One region of the Dryocola mayonis genome, then DNA from elsewhere that is predicted to be linked to it. Evidence: predicted binding sites of a transcription regulator. Region 1 holds the regulator's gene; each other region holds the start of a gene.
What was found. Region 1 encodes CRP, which controls carbon source genes, mostly activating them, when cyclic AMP is high. Its sites were predicted from a motif close to ATGTGANNNNNNTCACAT; they were not measured.

Region 1 (4,683 bases):
ACCTGTTAAACCTGCTTAAAAAGAACGCCGCGCGGAAACTCAGAAGTTATCCCGGCACGCTTCCTGTCGATTTAAGACAGCTGAAAGGCGTGCGCCGCATCCGCGATTTTGACGATCTGATTACCTCGAAAATCCACGGCTTTGCCGACGCGCTGGACTACTACCGCCGGTGCAGCGCCATGCCTTTGCTGCCGGATATTGCTAAACCCACGCTCATTATCCATGCTAAAGACGATCCCTTTATGGATCACCATGTCATTCCTGATAAGGCATCGTTACCCACAAATATTGAATATCAACTCACCAGTCATGGCGGACACGTCGGCTTTGTCGGCGGCACGCTGCGTAAACCGGAAATGTGGCTTGAGCAGCGCATCCCCGACTGGCTGACGAGATATCTGGACCACTAAGATGATTATTCCCTGGCAGGATCTCGACGCGGAAACGCTCGACAATCTTATCGAATCCTTTGTGTTACGCGAGGGTACGGATTATGGTGAACAGGAACGCTCGCTGTCGCAGAAGGTCGCCGATGTGAAACGACAGCTGCAAAGCGGCGAAGCGGTTTTGGTCTGGTCAGAGCTTCATGAAACGGTGAATATTATGCCGCGCGGGCAGTTCCGCGGCTGACCCTTGTCATGGGGCGCGGTCTGTACTGCATAATTCTTACAATCCATGGAGTTGTTGCCCTATGTCAGCCAAACATCCGGTTATCGCCGTCACGGGATCCAGCGGTGCGGGAACCACCACCACAAGCCTTGCCTTTCGCAAGATTTTTCAGCAGCTGAACCTGCGCGCCGCGGAGGTCGAAGGGGACAGCTTCCACCGTTATACCCGTCCGGAAATGGATTTGGCTATCCGCAAAGCGCGCGACCTTGGCCGCCACATCAGCTATTTCGGCCCTGAGGCCAACGATTTCAGCCTGCTTGAGCAGACCTTTGCTGAATACGGGCGCAGCGGCCAGGGCAAATCCCGTAAATATCTCCATACGTATGATGAAGCCGTGCCCTGGAACCAGGTGCCGGGAACCTTTACGCCGTGGCAGCCTTTGCCAGAGCCGACGGACGTCCTCTTTTACGAAGGGCTGCACGGCGGCGTAGTCACCCCGCAGCACGACGTGGCGAACCACGTCGACCTTTTGGTAGGCGTGGTGCCCATCGTTAACCTTGAGTGGATCCAAAAGCTGGTGCGCGACACCAGCGAACGCGGCCCATTCCCGGGAAGCGGTGATGGACTCGGTCGTCAGATCGATGGATGACTACATCAACTACATCACCCCGCAGTTCTCGCGCACCCATATCAACTTCCAGCGCGTGCCAACGGTAGATACGTCTAACCCCTTTGCGGCGCGCGGCATTCCGTCGCTGGACGAAAGCTTCGTGGTTATTCACTTCCGCGGGCTGGATGACATTGATTTCCCATATCTGTTGGCCATGCTGCAGGGATCTTTCATTTCCCACATCAATACGTTGGTGGTGCCCGGCGGGAAAATGGGGCTGGCGATGGAGCTTATCATGACGCCGCTGGTGCAACGGCTGGCGGAAGGCAGAAAGGTCGTTTAGGGCGGCGCCCGCCGCCCTGAAGCGCGTTAAGCTTCGATCACTTCATAGCTGTGCGTGATGTTTGCGGCTTTCTCAAGCATCAGCGCTACCGAACAGTATTTCTCAGCGGAGAGATCCACCGCGCGGGACACGGCGTTGTCCTTCAGGTCTTTGCCGGTCACGATGAAATGCAGATTAATGTGCGTGAACAGGCGCGGGGCTTCTTCACGGCGCTCGGACGTCAGCTTCACTTCGCAATCCTTCACGTCGTGGCGGCCTTTTTGCAAAATGGACACCACGTCGATGGCGCTGCAGCCGCCGACCGACATCAGTACCATCTCCATCGGACTGGGCGCCTTATCGCCTGAATTGCCGTCCATCAGGATCTGGTGGCCCGAAGCCGATTCGCCCAGGAAAGTTAACCCCTCAACCCATTTAACTCGTGCCTGCATGTTGCTTACTCCTGTTGAAGAAATTTCCTTTCAGAGTACGCGGATGCGGTAAAACTGGCAACGGAAGGCGACCTGCATCATGCTGAAACGAGACAATAGGAGACACTTGTCAAAAGCTATGCTAAAACAATCCGGATGCAACATTTGATACATTGACGTGATAAATGTCTGCAGAGGACATCACTAATTACAGGCGGCAAGATTGACTTGCAGGCCATTTCCCCCGAGTGGGAAATATTCTAACGATTGCAACGCCGGGCAGGAGGTTTTGCATCCTGTCTTTGGTAGCCAGTTTATAACAGAGGATAACCGCGCATGGTGCTTGGCAAACCGCAAACAGACCCGACACTCGAATGGTTCTTGTCCCATTGCCACATTCATAAGTATCCATCAAAGAGCACGCTGATTCACCAGGGTGAAAAAGCAGAGACGCTGTACTACATCGTCAAAGGCTCCGTGGCAGTGCTGATTAAGGATGAAGAGGGTAAGGAAATGATCCTCTCCTACCTGAACCAGGGCGATTTTATCGGTGAATTAGGCCTGTTTGAAGAAGGCCAGGAGCGCAGCGCCTGGGTTCGTGCGAAAACCGCATGCGAAGTGGCCGAAATTTCCTATAAAAAGTTCCGTCAGCTTATCCAGGTTAATCCGGACATCCTGATGCGTCTGTCTTCCCAGATGGCGCGTCGCCTGCAGGTCACGTCAGAAAAAGTAGGCAACCTCGCCTTCCTCGACGTTACCGGCCGCATCGCTCAGACGCTGCTGAACCTGGCAAAACAGCCGGACGCTATGACCCACCCGGACGGCATGCAGATTAAAATCACCCGCCAGGAAATCGGTCAGATCGTCGGTTGCTCCCGCGAAACCGTAGGCCGCATCCTGAAAATGCTGGAAGATCAAAACCTGATTTCCGCTCACGGTAAAACGATCGTCGTTTACGGCACTCGTTAATTCCTGTTCACAAAATGGCGTGTCGCTTCGGTAACACGCCATTTTTGTCTCTACACTTCTGATATGTGGCGTCGACTGATCTACCATCCCGAAGTTAACTACGCACTGCGACAAACGCTGGTGCTGTGTCTTCCCGTGGCGGTAGGCCTGATTCTGGGCAATCTGCAGGCCGGGCTGATGTTCTCGTTAGTGCCCGCGTGCTGCAATATTGCCGGTCTGGATACGCCTCATAAACGCTTCTTCAAGCGGTTAATCATCGGCGGCGGCCTGTTCGCCATCAGCAGTCTGCTGATGCAGCTGATGCTGCTGTACACGCCCGTGCCGCTTCCGGTCATTCTTCTGGGTATGGCGCTGCTGCTGGGTGTCACCGCCGAAATCAGCGCGCTCCACGCCCGCCTGCTGCCCGCCTCGCTCATCGCCGCTATTTTTACCCTCAGCATGGCCGGGAATATGCCCATCTGGAAACCGATGCTGCTTTATGTTTGCGGCACCGTCTGGTACGGAGCGTTCAACTGGTTCTGGTTCTGGATGTGGCGCGAACAGCCGCTTCGTGAATCCTTAAGCCTGCTCTACCGCCAGCTTGCGGACTATTGCGAGGCCAAGTACGGCCTGCTGACCCAGCACACGGATCCTGAAAAAGCGCTGCCGCCTTTGCTGGCCCGCCAGCAAAAAGCCGTCGATCTGATCACCGTTTGTTACCAGCAGCTGCACATGCTGGCGGCGAATCAGCAGAACGGCTACAAGCGCCTGCTGCGCGCCTTCCAGGTGGCGCTCGATTTACAGGAGCACATCTCCGTTAGCCTGCATCAGCCGGAAGAGGTGCAAAAGCTCGTCGAGCAAAGCCACGCCGAGGCGGTGATACGCTGGAACGCGCAGACTATCGCGGCGCGTTTACGCGTGCTGGCCGACGATATCCTTTATCACCGCTACCCGAAGCGGTTTGTGATGGATAAACAAATCGAAGCGCTGGAAAAAATTGCCCGTCAGAACCCGGACAACCCGGTCGGGCAGTTCTGCCACTATCACTTCAGCCGCATCGCGCGCGTGCTGCGAACCCAGCGTCCTTTATATGTTCGCGACCTGATGGAGGACCGCCAGCGTCGTCTGCCGCTGTGGGCCGCCCTTAAAAGCTACCTGTCATTTAAATCCGCCGCGCTGCGTAACTCAGCGAGGCTCGGCGTCATGCTGACCGTGGCCAGCCTGCTCGGCGCCTCTTTGCATTTGCCCAAGCCCTACTGGATCCTGATGACCGTTATGTTCGTGACGCAAAACGGCTACGGCGCGACGAGGGTGCGTATTCTGCACCGTTCGGCCGGCACCATGGCCGGCCTTGCCATCGCGGGCATCGCCCTGCACTTCCACTTTCCGCAGTATATTGCGCTCACCGCGATGCTTATTATCACGCTGGTAAGCTATCTCTTTATCCGCAAAAGCTACGGCTGGGCGACCATTGGCTTTACCGTTACCGCCGTTTATACCCTGCAGCTGATCACCCTAAGCGCCGAGCAATACATTGTGCCCCGCCTGATAGATACCCTGCTCGGCTGCCTGATCGCCTTTGGCGGCATGGTCTGGCTGTGGCCACAGTGGCAAAGCGGCCTGCTGCGTCAGAACGCCCACGACGCGCTGGAAACCGATCAGGAAGCCATCCGTTTGATTTTAAGCAGCGATCCCAGGCCCACGCCGCTGGCCTGGCAGCGCATGCGGGTCAACCAGGCCCACAACGCGCTGTTTAACTCCTT
Region 2 (4,683 bases), 1.6 Mb from region 1:
GGGTTTTACCCTGCTTTTTCGCCAGCGCCACGGTTGTGGAAATAGTTTCCGCGCTGGTTCCCGCATGGGGAATCACCTCCACCAGCGGCATCTTGTCAACCGGACTGAAATAGTGCAGGCCGATGACCTGCTGCGGACGCGCAGCGTTGGCGGCGATATCCGCGATGGGCAGCGAAGAGGTATTGGAAGCGAAAACGGTGTGCGGCGCGGCGTATTGCTCAATTTCAGCCACCATTTTTTGCTTCAGCGCCAGGTCTTCAAACACCGCTTCCACCACGATATCGCGATTGTGAAAACCGCTGTAATCCGTTGCGCCGGAAATGCGCGCCATCTCGCGTTGCCGCTCTGTCGCCTTCATATGCCGGCGCCGCACCTTTTTATCCAGCAGATCCCAGCTGTATTTCAGCGCGTGGTTGATGCCGTCGTTGCTGATGTCCTTGATGCGTACCGGCAGGCCCCCTTTCGTCGCCGTGACGTAAGCGATACCGCCGCCCATCAGGCCGCCGCCCAGCACGCCTACCGCACGAATCGGATGAGGTTCGGCGTTGCTGCCGCGCTCTTTTTTAAGCTCGGTGCTGGCGAAAAATATCCCCCGCAGCGCGGCGGACTGTGGCGTCATCGCCAGCTCGCCAAAGGCCTTCGCCTCGGCCTCATAGCCGCTGTGCGCCCCCTGCTCCAGACCGGTTTTTATCACCTCGATAATGCGCCGCGTGGCCGGGTAATTCCCTTTGGTTTTCTGTTCCGCTTTCTTGCTCGCCATATTAAATAACAGCGAACGCCCGACAGGGCCTGCCAGAATACGTTCGCGGACGGGCAAAGCGCGCGCCGGCCTGCGGCCTTTAAGCGCCAGCTCAACGGCCGCGTCGAGCAAAATGGACTGCGGAACAACGTCGTCCACCAGCCCAAGTTTTAGCGCCTGGCGAGGGCGTAGCTGCTTGCCGGCGAGGATCATATCCAGCGCGTTGCTCACGCCAATCAGACGCGGTAAACGCTGGGTGCCGCCAGAACCCGGCAGCAGGCCCCAGCTGAACCTCCGGCAGGCCGAGCTTTGTTTTCTCATCATCGGTACAGATTCGTGAATGACAGGCCAGCGCCAGCTCAAGCCCGCCGCCGAGGCAGGCCCCGTGAATAGCCGCCACTACCGGGATCGGCAGCGCGGCGATTTCAGCCATAATCTGCTGGCCCTGGCGCGCCAGAGACTGCGCCTCTTCCGCGCTCTGGCAGCCGGCAATCATGTTGATATCCGCGCCGGCGATAAAGTTGTCGGACTTCGCGGAAATAAACACCAGGCCCTGCAGCGCGTTGTTATCCCGCACCTGTTTGATAATGGCGTGAACCTCAGGGCCGAACGAGGCCTTCAGGGTGTTCATCTTTTCGCCCGGCACGTCAATGGTGACCACCGCGACGTTGTCAGGCCGGATATGCAATGAGAATGCGCTTGTCTGTTCCATTATTCGACCTCCAGAACCATAGCCGCGCCCAGGCCGCCCGCCGCGCAGGCGGTGACCAGCCCCAGCCCGCCGCCGCGACGACGCAGCTCATGCAGCGTTTGCGTAATCATGCGCGCGCCCGTTGCCGCAAAGGGGTGGCCGTAAGCGATGGAACCGCCGAGCACGTTAAATTTCGCCTCGTCCACTTCCCCGGTCGCCTGAGAACGCCCCAGCACCTCGCGGGCGAAGCGATCGCTGGAAAGCATTTTCAAATTAGCCAGCGTCTGGGCGGCGAAGGCTTCGTGCATATCAAACAGCGTCAGATCGCCCATGGTGATGCCGGCGCGCTCAAGGGCGAGCGGCGTGGCCCATGCCGGCCCTGACAACATATCTTGCCACACGTCTACGGCGGTGAAAGCGTAGCTGCGTAAAAAGCCCAGCGGCTTCAGGCCCAGCTCTTTAGCCCGGGATTCCGTCATCAGGATCACAGCCGCTGCGCCGTCGGTTAAAGGCGTACTGTTAGCGGCGGTTACCGTACCGTGTTTGCGGTCGAAGGCCGGACGCAGCTTTGCGTAATCGGCAAGCGATGAGCCTTTGCGAACGTTGTTATCTTCGCTAAACGGCTGACGATACGGCGGAATAAAAGCGGTCATCACCTCATCGGCGAGCTTGCCTTCTTGCCAGGCAAGCGCCGCGCGCTCGTGGGAACGGTGCGCGAGAGCGTCCTGCTGTTCGCGGGTAATACCATGGGTTTTCGCCATTTGTTCGGCGGTATCGCCCATCCGCAAGCCCGTGGAATATTCAGCGACCGCCGGAGGGACCGGCAGGAGATCGCGCGGGCGCAGGCGGGAAAAGAGCTTCAGCCGCTGGCCAAGCGTGCGGGCTTTATTGGCATCCACCAGCGTGCGGCCCAGCTTTTTGCTTACGCCGATCGGCAATACGGAAGATGAATCCGCCCCGCCGGCGATGCCCGCGCGAATAGTGCCGGCGAGCAGGCTTTCGGCGACGTTGGCTACGGCCTGAAAGCTGGTCGCGCAGGCCCGGCTCACGCTGTAGGCGTCGGTATGGATACTCATGCCTGTACCGAGGACGATTTCACGCGCGATATTTGGCGCTTCCGGCATCTGCACAACCTGGCCGAAAACAAGTTGCTCAATGATTTCCGGGGGAATTTCACTGCGCGCCAGCAGCTCGCTGACCAGCATATTGCCAAGATCGATCGCGGGAATACCGTGGAAGGACGTAGCCTGACGCGCAAACGGCGTGCGTAAACCGCTGACGATGGCAATGCGGTCACCCTGGCGGGTCACCAGCGGAAGTGCCTGACTCATAACGCTCCCCTGTTAAAAATTGTAAACGAACCAAAAGTGGTCTGACCTGATCACAGTTTTAACCAAAAAGTTACATTCAGCCAACTGGCCGACTAAAAAATTGGGAGGATGGACACGCTTTGGAAGGGATAAACGACGCTCCCCTAAAGAGAGCGTCTGAAGAAATTAACGCAGGCCGAGCTGGAAGATCATGGTTTCAGCCTGGCAGCTGAATACGAAGTCGATATCCAGCCGCACGCCTTCTTCAACGTCAGCGTAGCGCGGCACAATCTGGCAAGGTTCGGATTCTACTTCACGGGCTTTGGCGCTCAGCGCGGCCAGCGTTTCATCGGCCTGCGCTTTGTTGGCAAAGACGCGGCTGTATGACGCGGTGCAATCGGTGTTGTCGATGATGGAGCCAACATCAATACAGCAGCAAACCGGGGTTTCATCAGCGGTGTTTTTACTCATTATGATTTCCTCTGTATTTAAAAGCGAAAGGGATTAAACAATTGCTGCTTATTTTACGCCCCCCGTTGAAGCCTCTCCAGTCGTTAATCTTGCCTGCGCCCGTAAGTGACCAAAATCACACTTAAAAATGATCTAAAACAAAATTCACCGGTCTGGATGAAGCAAGGTGGCCGCGATTTTGCCGGGCGGATCTCGTTTTAAAGATCAAACTTGAAAAAGTTTAGATACAAACTTGCAACATACTATCTGGTCAGACCTATACTCTCGCCACTGGTCAGCTTTCTCTGTTTTCGATCAGCCCCTACTATTCGCGCTCCTGTTACCACGTGTAACATTATTTGTATAAAAATAAATCTATGAGGTTTTGGTCATGAGCCAGAAAAACCTGTTTTCAAAGTCAGCCCTCGCGGTTGCAGTGGCAATTGTCTCCTCGCAGGCATACTCAGCCGGCTTTCAGTTAAACGAGTTCTCTTCCTCTGGCCTTGGCCGAGCTTATTCCGGGGAAGGTGCGGTTGCGGACAACGCGGGCTCGGCCAGCCGTAACCCCGCCACCATCATGATGTTTGACCGTCCGTCGTTTTCTGGCGGTGCGATATTCGTCGATCCGGATGTCAATATTTCCGGGACATCGCTATCCGGCCGCAGCACCGACGCGGACAATATCGCGCCGACAGCCTGGGTGCCAAACCTCCATTTCGTCGCACCGATTAATGAGCAGTTCGGCTGGGGGGCTTCTGTAACCTCCAACTACGGGCTGGCGACTGAATATACTAACGATTACGCGGCGGGTTCCGTTGGCGGTAAAACCGATCTTGAAACCTTGAACCTTAACCTGAGCGGCGCCTGGCGCTTAAACAACAGCTGGAGCTTCGGCGTTGGCTTTGATGCGGTTTACGCGAGGGCGAAAATCGAGCGCTATGCCGGCGACTTACCTCAGCTGATTGCAGGTTCCGGCGCGCTGCCTCCGCAGCTTGCGGGTCCGGTATCGCAGATCCCGGCGGATACGCAAATCGCGCACCTGAAAGGCGATGAGTGGGGCTACGGCTGGAACGCCGGTATTCTTTATGAAATCGATAAGAACAACCGCTACGGCTTCACCTACCGTTCAGAAGTGAAAATCGACTTCGACGGCGACTATAAGAGCAGCCTGCCCGCCGCTTACAACCCTCTCCTGGGCGGTTATGGGCTTTATGGTACCGGCGGTGAAACAATCCCTGGCGCTCTGACGCTGAACCTGCCTGAGATGTGGGAGCTTTCTGGTTACAATAAAGTCGATCCGCAGTGGGCGATTCACTACAGCATAACCTACACCAGCTGGAGCCAGTTCCAGGAGCTGAAAGCCACCGGCAGCGATGGCCAGACGCTGTTCCAGAAAGATGAAAAATTCAAGGACGCGTACCGCATTGCGCTGGGTACCACCTACTTTATGGATAAGAACTGGACCTTCCGTACCGGTATCGCATTTGACGATA
Region 3 (4,683 bases), 370 kb from region 1:
AATCATCAGGCGACGCTTCATGCCGCCGGATAACATGCGCGCGCGTTCGTTGCGTTTTTCCCACAGATCGAGCTGTTTTAAATATTTTTCGCTGCGCGCTATCGCTTCGCCGCGCTCAACGCCGTAATAGCCGGCCTGGTGCACCACGATCTGCTGCACCGTTTCGAACGGGTTGAAGTTAAACTCCTGCGGAACCAGCCCGAGCTGGCGCTTTGCATTCACCACGTCTTTTTGCAGGTCGTAACCAAACACGCGCACGCGGCCGGAGGTTTTATTGACCAGCGAGCTGATGATGCCGATGGTGGTGGATTTGCCCGCGCCGTTCGGGCCCAGCAAGGCGTAAAAATCCCCCGCCTCAACGCGAAGATCTATGCCGCGCAGGGCCTGAACGCCGCCGGGATAGGTTTTCGTGAGCTTTTCCAGTTCTAATGCAATGGTCATTGTTTGGGGTTACCTTTCACGATACAAATTTGTTAAGCAGTTTTAAAATTTATCGAGTTGCCCTATATTACCTCAACGCACTTATTCGGTTACAGGTTGTTAACCTCCATGAAAGATATAGATACCCTCATCAGTAATAACCAGGTCTGGTCAAAACTGATGGAGGATGAAGACCCGGGCTTTTTTGAACGCCTGGCCCTGGCGCAAAAACCTCGTTTTCTGTGGATTGGCTGTTCGGACAGCCGCGTGCCGGCTGAACGTCTGACCGGCCTTGAGCCCGGCGAGCTGTTTGTTCATCGCAATGTGGCGAACCTCGTTATCCATACCGATTTAAACTGCCTTTCCGTCGTGCAGTACGCGGTGGACGTGCTTGAAGTCGAACACATTATCATCTGCGGCCACTACGGCTGCGGCGGCGTTCAGGCGGCGGTTGAGAACCCGGATTTAGGCCTTATCAACAACTGGCTGCTGCACATCCGCGATATCTGGTTCAAGCACAGCTCGCTGCTGGGAGAGCTCCCGCAGGAACAGCGCCTTGATACCCTGTGCGAACTGAACGTTATGGAGCAGGTGTATAACCTGGGCCACTCCACGATTATGCAATCCGCGTGGAAACGCGGGCAGAAAGTCACGGTGCACGGCTGGGCTTACGGTATTCACGACGGCCGCCTGCGCGATCTGGAAGTGACGGCGACCAGCCGCGAATCCCTTGAGCAGGGCTATCGCAGCGGGATTTCAAACCTCAAGCTGACCCACAGCAGCCATAAGAATAGAGCGGTTTCCCCGTAATACAGATAGCAAAAAGGGCCTTCAAGGCCCTTTTTCTTTTCCGCGCGCTTAACTATTCGTCCAGCAGAACGACTTTGCCGACGTACGGCAGATGGCGATAGCGCTGGGCATAATCAATACCATAGCCCACGACGAACTCGTCAGGGATGGAGAAGCCAACCCACTCGACGTTGACGTCCACCTCGCGGCGCTCCGGCTTATCCAGCAGGGTGCAGATAGCGAGGGATTTTGGCTGGCGCAGGCTGAGGATTTCACGCACTTTGCTTAGCGTGTTGCCGGAATCGATGATGTCCTCGACGATCAGAACGTCTTTGCCGCGAATATCTTCATCGAGGTCTTTAAGGATTTTCACATCGCGGGTAGTGGACATGCCGCTGCCGTAGCTGGAGGCGGTCATAAAATCGACTTCGTGAGGCACCTGCACCTCACGGCACAGGTCCGCCATAAACATAAACGAGCCGCGCAGCAGGCCAACCAGCACCATATCGCTGCCGCTGTCACGATAATGTTCGCTTATCAGACGGCCTAATTCAGCGATACGGGACTTGATCTCCGCTTCGGGGATCATCACTTCTACAGTATGTTTCATATCTATAACCATATGATTTAAAAACAAATCATTTAATGTCGGCGCAGCTTTATCCAACACAAAATATTCAGGCCAGCAGTATAACAGCAAAACGTCGTTGCATGCGCTTTCGCTAAAAAAGCCATTTATGTGATGTAAGTCACACTTGTTAATAACTATAATTAATTGCTATCAAACTTTTAAGAGCGTGATAATTGTGAAAATAAATAACTCAGAAAGGCGTGTCTTCACGACCTTATCGGCCCTGTTTGCGGTGCTTACCGGGCTTTATTTACTTATTGGCGGGATATGGCTAGTGGCAATTGGTGGGTCGTACTACTACCCAATTGCAGGGGTGGTGATGCTTATCACCGCATGGTTACTTTGGCAACGTAAGGTGCTGGCGCTGTGGGTTTATGCCGCACTGCTGCTTTGTACCCTGGCATGGGCGGTTTGGGAAGTTGGTTTCGACTTCTGGGCGCTTACGCCGCGTTTAGATGTGCTGTTCTTCTTCGGCGTGTGGCTGCTGCTGCCCTTTGTCTATCGCCAGTTTATTCTGCCTTCCGCAGGCGCCGCGCCGGCCTTAGGCGCCGTTCTGGCCATTACCGTCGTGGCCCTTATCTGGGCGGTATTTAACGATCCGCAGGAAATTAACGGTACGCTCAGCGCAGAGGCTACCGCCGCTGCCGCGCCGGCCTCCACCATTCCTGACGCCGACTGGCCAGCTTACGGCCGCAATCAGGAAGGCCAGCGCTACTCTCCGTTAAAACAGATCAACGATAAAAACGTCGGCCAGCTCAAAGAGGCCTGGTCATTCCAGACCGGCGATGTGAAGCGTCCAACCGATCCGGGCGAAGTCACCAACGAAGTTACCCCGATTAAAATCCGCGACACGCTTTACCTGTGTACCGCGCACCAGCAGCTGTTTGCGCTGGATGCCGCTACCGGCAAGCAGAAGTGGAAATTCGATCCGCGTCTGGATACCAATCCTTCGTTCCAGCACGTGACCTGTCGCGGCGTTTCCTATCATGAAGCCACTGCGGATAACGCCAGCCCGGACGTAGTTTCAGACTGTCCGCGCCGCATCATTCTGCCGGTGAACGACGGCCGCGTATTTGCCCTGAACGCTGATAACGGCCAGCTGTGCGAAAGCTTTGCCAACAAAGGCATTCTGAATCTGCAAACTAATATGCCGGTAACCACCCCTGGCATGTACGAGCCAACCTCGCCGCCAATCATCACTGATAAAGTAATAGTGATTGCGGGTGCGGTAACGGATAACTACTCTACCCGCGAGCCGTCCGGCGTTATTCGTGGGTTTGACGTCAACAGCGGCAAGCTGCTGTGGGCATTCGATCCGGGCGCGAAAGATCCGAATGCGATTCCAGGCGATGAGCACCACTTCACCATCAACTCACCTAACTCCTGGGCGCCGGCTGCCTACGATGCCAAACTGGATCTGGTGTATCTGCCGATGGGCGTGACCACGCCGGATATCTGGGGCGGCAACCGTACGCCTGAGCAGGAACGTTATGCCAGCAGCATCCTGGCGCTTAACGCGACCACGGGTAAACTGGCCTGGTCTTACCAAACCGTGCACCACGATCTGTGGGACATGGATATGCCTTCCCAGCCGACGCTTGCGGATATCACCGACAAGAACGGCAATACCGTTCCGGTAATTTATGCGCCGGCGAAAACCGGCAACATCTTTGTGCTGGACCGTCGTGACGGCAAGCTGGTGGTGCCGGCGCCGGAAAAACCGGTGCCGCAGGGCGCGGCGAAAGGCGACCACGTTACCCCAACCCAACCGTTCTCCGATCTGAGCTTCCGTCCGAAGAAAGATCTGAGCGGCGCGGATATGTGGGGCGCGACCCTCTACGATCAGATGGTCTGCCGCATTATCTTCCACAAGCTGCGTTATGAAGGCATCTTCACCCCGCCATCTGAGCAGGGCACGCTGGTGTTCCCGGGTAATCTGGGGATGTTCGAATGGGGCGGTATTTCCGTCGATCCGAACCGTCAGGTCGCTATCGCCAACCCGATGGCGCTGCCGTTTGTCTCCCGCCTGATGCCGCGCGGCCCGGGCAACCCGATGGAGCCGCCTGAAGCAGGACAAGGCACCGGTTCCGAGGTAGGGATTCAGCCGCAGTACGGCGTGCCTTACGGCGTAACGCTCAACCCGTTCCTCTCTCCGTTCGGCTTACCTTGTAAGCAACCGGCGTGGGGCTACATCTCTGCGGTGGATCTGAAAACCAACGAAGTGGTGTGGAAAAAACGTATCGGCACCGTGCGCGACAGCTCGCCGCTTCCGCTGCCGTTTAAAATGGGCATGCCGATGCTGGGCGGTCCGATTTCCACCGCGGGCAACGTGCTGTTCATTGGCGCAACCGCAGATAATTACCTGCGCGCCTACAACATGAGCAACGGTGAAAAACTGTGGGAAGCGCGTCTGCCGGCCGGCGGCCAGGCAACGCCGATGACCTATGAAGCGAACGGTAAACAGTACGTCGTGATTTCCGCAGGCGGCCACGGCTCCTTCGGCACGAAGATGGGCGATTACATCGTCGCCTACGCGTTACCGGACGACGCTAAGTAATATCGCTAAGTAATAAAAAGAGGGTAAGCGCCAGCGCTTACCCTCTTCTTTTACACCACCGTAAACCCGAGCATCATGCCGGTATCTTCATGCTCAAGCAGATGGCAGTGCGCCATATAGGCATGCTCCCTTGAAGCCAGATGATCAAAGCGTACCAGCACCTCGCTGCGTCCGCCTTCGACATGAACCGTATCCTTCCAGCCCTGACGATGGGCGGCGACCGGCCGGCCGTTTTCGCTCAGAATACGGAACTGCGTGCCGTGAATATGGAACGGATGCAGCATCA

Region 2: a site for CRP is predicted at 3,315-3,332, ahead of WLO32_RS14650 (YfcZ/YiiS family protein). Genes of this name have one in related genera too.
Region 3: a site for CRP is predicted at 1,947-1,964, ahead of hpt (hypoxanthine phosphoribosyltransferase). Genes of this name have one in related genera too.

What each region holds. Positions count from the first base shown of each region.
Region 1 covers NZ_CP150452.1:363,223-367,905, reverse strand. Annotated here, with positions in the region: gene WLO32_RS01640 (hydrolase) at 1-410, shown strand, start outside; gene WLO32_RS01635 (YheU family protein) at 412-630, shown strand; partial or broken gene WLO32_RS01630 (phosphoribulokinase) at 692-1,562, shown strand; gene WLO32_RS01625 (OsmC family protein) at 1,589-1,993, opposite strand; gene crp (cAMP-activated global transcriptional regulator CRP) at 2,309-2,941, shown strand; gene WLO32_RS01615 (YccS/YhfK family putative transporter) at 3,005-4,683, shown strand, end outside.
Region 2 covers NZ_CP150452.1:3,042,946-3,047,628, forward strand. Annotated here, with positions in the region: partial or broken gene fadJ (fatty acid oxidation complex subunit alpha FadJ) at 1-1,451, opposite strand, end outside; gene fadI (acetyl-CoA C-acyltransferase FadI) at 1,451-2,761, opposite strand; gene WLO32_RS14650 (YfcZ/YiiS family protein) at 2,927-3,211, opposite strand; gene fadL (long-chain fatty acid transporter FadL) at 3,582-4,683, shown strand, end outside.
Region 3 covers NZ_CP150452.1:734,223-738,905, reverse strand. Annotated here, with positions in the region: gene WLO32_RS03575 (ABC transporter ATP-binding protein) at 1-441, opposite strand, end outside; gene can (carbonate dehydratase) at 550-1,230, shown strand; gene hpt (hypoxanthine phosphoribosyltransferase) at 1,283-1,819, opposite strand; gene WLO32_RS03560 (glucose/quinate/shikimate family membrane-bound PQQ-dependent dehydrogenase) at 2,013-4,397, shown strand; partial or broken gene cueO (multicopper oxidase CueO) at 4,448-4,683, opposite strand, start outside.